DNA from 2 places in the Pedobacter sp. GQ55 genome. Region 1 is predicted to be linked to the other one. Evidence: riboswitches for the same ligand, from Rfam matches in the RefSeq annotation. Region 1 holds a riboswitch; the other holds the start of a gene.

Region 1 (3,473 bases):
TTATAGCAGCAAAGGCTTGTTCGAAATCAGCCTTGATATCATCTATGTGTTCAATTCCTACTGAAACACGTAGCTGGCTGGCAGTAATGCCTGCTGCAATTTGTTCTTGGTCACTTAGCTGTTGATGCGTAGTTGCTGAGGGTTGTATGATAAGGGTTTTTGCATCACCCAGGTTTGCAAGGTGACTAACAAGCTTAAGATTGTCTACCAATGCCGTTGCTTTTTCTTTATCACCATGTAGTTCAAAAGATAGCACTGCACCGAAACCATTCTTTAAATATTTTTTGGCATTGGCATGGTATGGGCTGCTTTCAAGTCCAGGATAATTAACACTTTTCACAGCATCATGGCGCTCCAACCAGGTTGCCAGTGCAAGTGTGTTGTCTACGTGCCGTTGCACGCGAAGCGATAAAGTTTCTAATCCCTGAATTAAAAGGAAAGAATTGAAAGGAGAGATGGCCGGGCCAAAATCCCTTAAGCCTTCAACGCGGGCACGAATAATGAATTGAATATTTCCAAAGGGACCACCAATTCCAAAAACATCATTAAAAATTAAACCATGATATCCTTCCGATGGTTCGGTAAATTGAGGGAATTTACCATTTCCCCAGTTGTAATTTCCGCCATCTACTATTACTCCGCCAATACTGGTGCCGTGTCCGCCAATCCATTTGGTAGCAGATTGAACAACAATATGGGCCCCGTGTTCTAAAGGTTTAAATAGGTAACCGGCTGCACCAAAAGTATTATCTACTATTAGTGGTAAATCGTGTCTGTTGGCAATGGCAGATAATTTTTCGAAATCAGCAATACTAAAAGCCGGATTACCAATGGTTTCTAAATATATAGCTTTGGTATTTGCATCGATTTTTGTTTCAAAATCATTAGCATCATCACCATTAGCGAATCTAACCTCAATACCAAGACGTTTAAAGCTTACTTTGAACTGATTATATGATCCACCATATAAATGAGATGAGGATACAAAATTGTCACCTGCTTGTAGGATGTTATTTAACGCAATAAATTGAGCTGCCTGTCCCGAAGCTACTGCTAAAGCAGCCACACCGCCTTCAAGCGCTGCTACTCTTTTTTCGAAAACATCTGTTGTTGGATTCATGATCCTGGTATAAATGTTTCCGAATTCCTTTAGCGCAAATAAGTTTGCACCGTGTTCAGAGTTCTTAAAGCCGTAAGAGGTGGTTTGATATATTGGAACAGCTCTTGATCCTGTTGTAGGATCAATTTCCTGACCTGCATGTACTTGTAATGTTTCGAATTTATGTGATGTTGACATGTTATATTTAGTTTTAAGTGGTTCCTGTTATGTTTTTGATTAGATACGTTATAAGATTTTTAGCTTCGGAAACGTATACGGTTGTTAAGCGTACCCCTGCAAGGGGCCTTCCGTATGAATGTGAAATGCAAAAGGAAGATTTGTAAATTATAGTATGCAACAGCACATGCAATTAGCCTGCTGAGGATAACAATAATTTAACAGATTTGAAGTAATTCTTACAGTTTTCATTTTGTTTCAATTTATCTTTCCAAACGACACCACGTCTTTTGGTCAGGAATTGGCACCTTCTCCATCTTGGGAGGGTTGCCAGTGGGTCAAAGAGCCTGTCTCTCGCCACTTCTTTATAAATCAAACCTTTTATTAAGGAAGGTTGACTTGATTAGCTTTCGCTAAATGATACTGCAAATGTAGATTTAAGTTAATAAATATCCAAAATTATATTTTGGATATTTATTAACTCGTTGTTTTACAGCGCTGTAAATTGGTTTTTTGATGGATTAGCTTGGTTTTATCCGGCAAGTGCCTGATCTAAATCTGCTATTAAGTCATCTATATGTTCAAGTCCAACAGATATCCGAATTAAATTTTGTGGGGTTTTGGTGTCCGGTCCTTCAACAGATGCACGGTGTTCTATTAAACTTTCAACTCCACCTAAACTTGTAGCCTGCGCAAAGAGTTTAACTCTATTAACCACTTTTCTGGCCTCATCAGATCCTCCTTTAACTAAAACTGATAACATTCCTCCAAAGCCGGTCATTTGCTTTTTTGCTATGTCATGCTGAGGATGGGTTGTTAATCCTGGATAATAAACTGCTACAATAGCAGCATGTTTTTCCAGGTGTAATGCTAAAGCCATTCCATTAGCGCAGTGGCCACGCATACGATATGCCAATGTTTTGATGCTTCTTACCAACAGGAAACAATCGAAAGGAGAGGGTACTGCTCCGCCAACTTGCTGTATATTTCTGATCTTTTCCCAAAATTCATTTTTTTCTGCGGTGATAAGTACACCACCAAGAACATCACTATGGCCACCAATGTATTTTGTTGACGAGTGCATAACAATATCAGCCCCAAAATCAATTGGATTTTGCAAGCATGGCGAAGCAAAAGTGCTGTCGCAGGCAAGGATAAGGTTGTTTTCCTTAGCAATTTTGGAAACTCCGGCAACGTCTGTAATTTTTAATAATGGATTTGAGGGGGTTTCTACCCATATCAGTACTGTATTCTTTTTAATGAATTTTGCTATGTTATCAAGGTTAGTAAGATCTATAAAATCAATTTCAAGGATGTCTTTAAAGATCGTCTGCAATTGTTTTTTAAAACCCCAGTACATGTCATCAGGAGCAATGATATGGCTCCCTGGCTTTAAAGCTTGAAAAACTGCCATCCCCGCTGTATTTCCTGAAGAGAATGCACAGGCTTCTACGCCTTTTTCCAATTCTGAAAGCGCATTTTCTAATGCTGATCTATTTGGATTACTCACTCTGCTATACATGTGTCCACCAGAGTAGCCACCGTCTTCATTTCTCAGGAAGGTGGTAGATAGATTTATAGGGGGGGTGACATCGTTAGTACTGACTTTGTATAAATTTCCAGCATGTATTGCAAGTGTTTCTGGCTTCATTATTACGGGGTTAAAAGTTAAGATTGGGCATAAGATGTAACAAAGTTAAGGGTATAATATTATTCACCTTGAGTTTTGGCAAGATTTATGTAATTGAATTATCAAATTAAAGAAGAATATGAAAAGAATATTACTGATAGCAGCCATTTTATGCAGTTCGTTAATGGTTTTGCAAAGTTGTTCACCTAAAGGTGGTGCAACTCAAAGTTTAAAGAAAGGTAATGTAACTGGTAATTGGGTTTTAAATGATATTACATTTGAAGGCTTGCCGCAATCAGCAGTAAAATCATTATTTGATGAAGGTTCTTACACTTGTTTTCAAGGAAGTACCTGGAGCCTTACTAACAGCGGTAATGGAAGTTATACCTTACCAGGTGGTGGAGCGTGTACTGCAAAAACTCAGAAAATATACTGGTCAGTAAGTCCTGCAGATGAGACATTCCAATTCAAAAAGATCTTTGAAGGTGAAAAAGCCAAAAACGTAACCTCTGGTTACAGATCGGTATTGTCTTCTACAGATGGCAACAGCATGGTTATTAAATCACC
Region 2 (3,473 bases), on a different contig from region 1:
GTCCTTATGTCGGGTACTTTTTTACACGCAGCTAAAATTTCAAGGTAGTAATGGAAGTGCTGCCATAAGAAGCTGTAACTTTTTACGGGATGTGTAAGACCGTACTTAGGTGGTTCTTCTTCCCTTTGGAATGTTCCAAAGATCTTGTCCCAAAAAACGAATACATCTCCATAGTTCTTATCAAGATATTTCTCATCGCTGGCATGGTGAACGCCATGAATGGAAGGCGTAACCAGAATGTATTCTAGCCAGCCTAAATTTCTAATCAGCTGAGTATGGGTAAAAAAAGAATAGGCTCCATGGACAACAAGAATAGTGATCACCATAGTAGGATGAAACCCCAATAGTGGTATAACGCACCAAAAAAGATTTCTGATCAGAGCCTGAAAAACGGTGATCCTTGCTGATACGGTAAAGTTAAATTCTTCGCTTTGATGATGTACGATATGGGCTGCCCAAAGGATGTTTACCTCGTGACCCAAACGGTGATACCAGTACCAAACCAGATCTGTAACGAGTATCAATAATATCCATACCCACCAGGTATTTGGTATACTGAAAAGTGCGTAGTTGTTATAAATCCAAAAGAATAAGCTGTAGAAACTTGCTGATATAAAGAGATTCAGAAGTCTTTCGGCAATGCCTATGCTGAGGTTGGAAATTGAACTTTCATATTTGAATAAATGCGCCTTTTTTAGCTTCACAGCGATGCCGTACTCTAAAAATAGAAACACAAAAAAAGCTGGAATAGCGAAGGCTAAATAGTTAAAATGGCTAGTCATAATTTAATTCCTCTTAGCCAAATGTAAATAAATACTACTATTTTAGTAGTATTTATTTCAAATTATATGTTAGCGAATAACAATGTTTCCCTGCTCAATGTTTATACATTCCAAAATCGAATGGAGATTGTTTTGCTATTGTGTAACGATTGTTTAAGCATTGTATAACACCTAGTAATGTTGTAGTTATCAATGTTTTATGAAAGTCGTTTCTTCTTGCTTTTTTGCGGTAAAACAAGCCAATTAATAGGAATTAAAATTTATTTTAATAAAGTCTAGTAAATTAGTAGTTTTTATTTATACATTTGGGACTCAATAGTTGTTCTTGTAATTTACTTATCCAGAAAGACAGAGGGAAAGGCCCTACGACGTCTTAGCAACCTGTACGAGCTTTGCTTGTAAAAGGTGCTAATTCCTGCTCCGCGAATGTGGAGAAAGATAAAATGGTAAAGAGTTGTACCTCTTCTGCATAAGCTGACATCACAGAATGATTAATTATAAACAATTAATTAAAAAAGAGGAGGAAGAAATGAGAATTTATCTAGACAATGCTGCAACCACCCAACTGGACAAAGAGGTTTATAAGGAGATTATCCCTTACCTGCTGGAGCATTTTGGCAATCCATCATCACATCATGAAGATGGAAGAATTGTGAAAAACGCTATTGAAAATGCCAGAAATACCATTGCTGATCTTTTAAATACTGCACCCAATGAAATTATTTTTACAAGTGGTGGTACTGAGGCCGATAATACAGCAATATTATCAAGTGTGTATTCTGAGCAGGTTAAACACGTAATTACTACTCCATTTGAGCATCATGCAGTTCTGCATACACTAGAAGCGCTTAAAAAGCGTAGTGAGATAACCCTAAGCTTTATAAATACGGATGATAAGGGAAACATTGATGTTGAGCATTTACCGCAACTATTAAAAAATAAGGAGCGCTCACTGGTATCGGTAATGCATGCCAATAATGAAATTGGGAATTTAAACGATATTGAATTAATTGGTGAGCTCTGTTGTAGTAGCAACACTATTTTTCATTCAGATACGGTTCAGACCATTGGGCATTATCGCCATGATCTGTCAAAATTGAAGGCACATTTTGTAGCTGCATCGGCACATAAATTTCATGGTCCAAAAGGTGTAGGATTTATTTACTGTAAAAATGGGATCCAGCTTTCGAAGCTGATTCATGGCGGATCTCAGGAACGCAGGCTACGTGCAGGAACCGAAAATATTCATGGAATCATTGGACTGGCAAAAGCTTTGGAAATTGCTTACCGCGATATTGATGAACATGCAAGGTATATACAGAAACTAAAAGACAGGATGATCTTTAAATTGAAGGCCGAAATTGAAGGGGTGCAGTTTAATGGAAATTCGGCCGATGCGGATAAGAGCCTTTACACCGTGTTAAGTGTTAGCCTGCCACAACATGAAGGTGCTGATGACTTATTGGGGTATCTGGACCTGAATAATATTTCTGTGTCTGGGGGAAGCGCCTGCTCTACAGGGTCGGCATCGCATGTGCTTAAAGCAATTAATGCAGATCCATCCCGTCATACGGTGCGCTTTTCGTTTAGTAAGTATAACACCATGGAAGAAATAGATTATACCGTTGAAAGGCTTTCTGCAATTTATAATGCGGTAACTATATAATGAGCTTAATGGTAAAAATTAACATCCTGGCTGTGTAGATTGCGTGGCTTTATGCAATGGTGGAAAGTTCATTCAGCTCGCTTTCTGCAACACGCCGGGATGTTAATTCATAAACGTTTAACAATATACAACAACGGCTAATAGAAGGCCGAATTATAACATAAAAAATAAATACTACTAAATTAGTAGATTTTTTTTGAATTGTTATTTCTAAGCATTACCTTTACATCAATCTAATAAAGCTCCACCCCTTAGTAGATGATTTTTATTGCCAACATCTAGTAACTCCACCATTAATAGATGATTTATAAAATTTTCTAAAAAATGATTTTTAGAAATATAAATTAACTAGTGATATGAAAAATTTAAAATTCTGTTGTTGTATGTGCATGTAGTTTCTACAGCATTCCCTGATTGATTTTCTTGAATTTATTCGTCAGAATCTAATAGCCAGGCTATTGAGGCAGGAATCGTTATGCCCAAAATTCTCTTAAACAACCTAAAAAACCCCCTATACAATGAACTTAAAAGATTATCTATTTAAAGCTAAATGCCTGTCGGCAGGTATTTTATTGAGTGGTGCAGCACTTGCAGGAACTAAACCTGAACCTGCAAAATTTATTAAAGAGGGCGTATGGCGCGGCGTATTTACCGTAAGCGAATCGCAGGTTCCCTTTAATTTCGAACTAAAAGGAAAAGATCCTCAACATGCAGTGTTTACCCTTTTAAATGGCACTCGCCGCGATGATTTCCATGTACAGCTAATTGGCAAAGACTCCATATTCGTTAAAATGAACACCTATGATGCCGCTTTGGTAGCTAAAATAGAAGACGATGGAAGGCTAACTGGCGAATACCGTAGTTTGGTGCCTAATTTTAGAGGAAATGCACTTCCTTTTACAGCAGAATACGGTAAGGCATATCGCTTTGTTGAGCCAGGAAAAGATGTGGCACCAAAAGCAGATTTAAGCGGTAAATGGGAACTTAAGCTTTATAGTAAAGAAGCGGTTCCGGCCTCTATTGCC

What was found. Region 1 has a riboswitch for S-adenosylmethionine ahead of AC6CH7_RS24720 (O-acetylhomoserine aminocarboxypropyltransferase/cysteine synthase family protein). Riboswitches for the same ligand answer to the same signal wherever they lie in the genome.
Region 2: linked by a shared signal. The riboswitch ahead of AC6CH7_RS18355 (cysteine desulfurase family protein) and the one ahead of AC6CH7_RS24720 (O-acetylhomoserine aminocarboxypropyltransferase/cysteine synthase family protein) in region 1 are both predicted to bind S-adenosylmethionine.

What each region holds. Positions count from the first base shown of each region.
Region 1 is NZ_JCAXEI010000015.1:92,219-95,691, reverse strand. It holds gene AC6CH7_RS24720 (O-acetylhomoserine aminocarboxypropyltransferase/cysteine synthase family protein) at 1-1,297, opposite strand, end outside; SAM riboswitch class I at 1,537-1,650, opposite strand; gene AC6CH7_RS24715 (trans-sulfuration enzyme family protein) at 1,809-2,927, opposite strand; gene AC6CH7_RS24710 (lipocalin family protein) at 3,046-3,473, shown strand, end outside.
Region 2 is NZ_JCAXEI010000007.1:104,976-108,448, reverse strand. It holds gene AC6CH7_RS18360 (sterol desaturase family protein) at 1-782, opposite strand, end outside; SAM riboswitch class I at 1,116-1,227, shown strand; gene AC6CH7_RS18355 (cysteine desulfurase family protein) at 1,312-2,448, shown strand; gene AC6CH7_RS18350 (peroxiredoxin family protein) at 2,967-3,473, shown strand, end outside.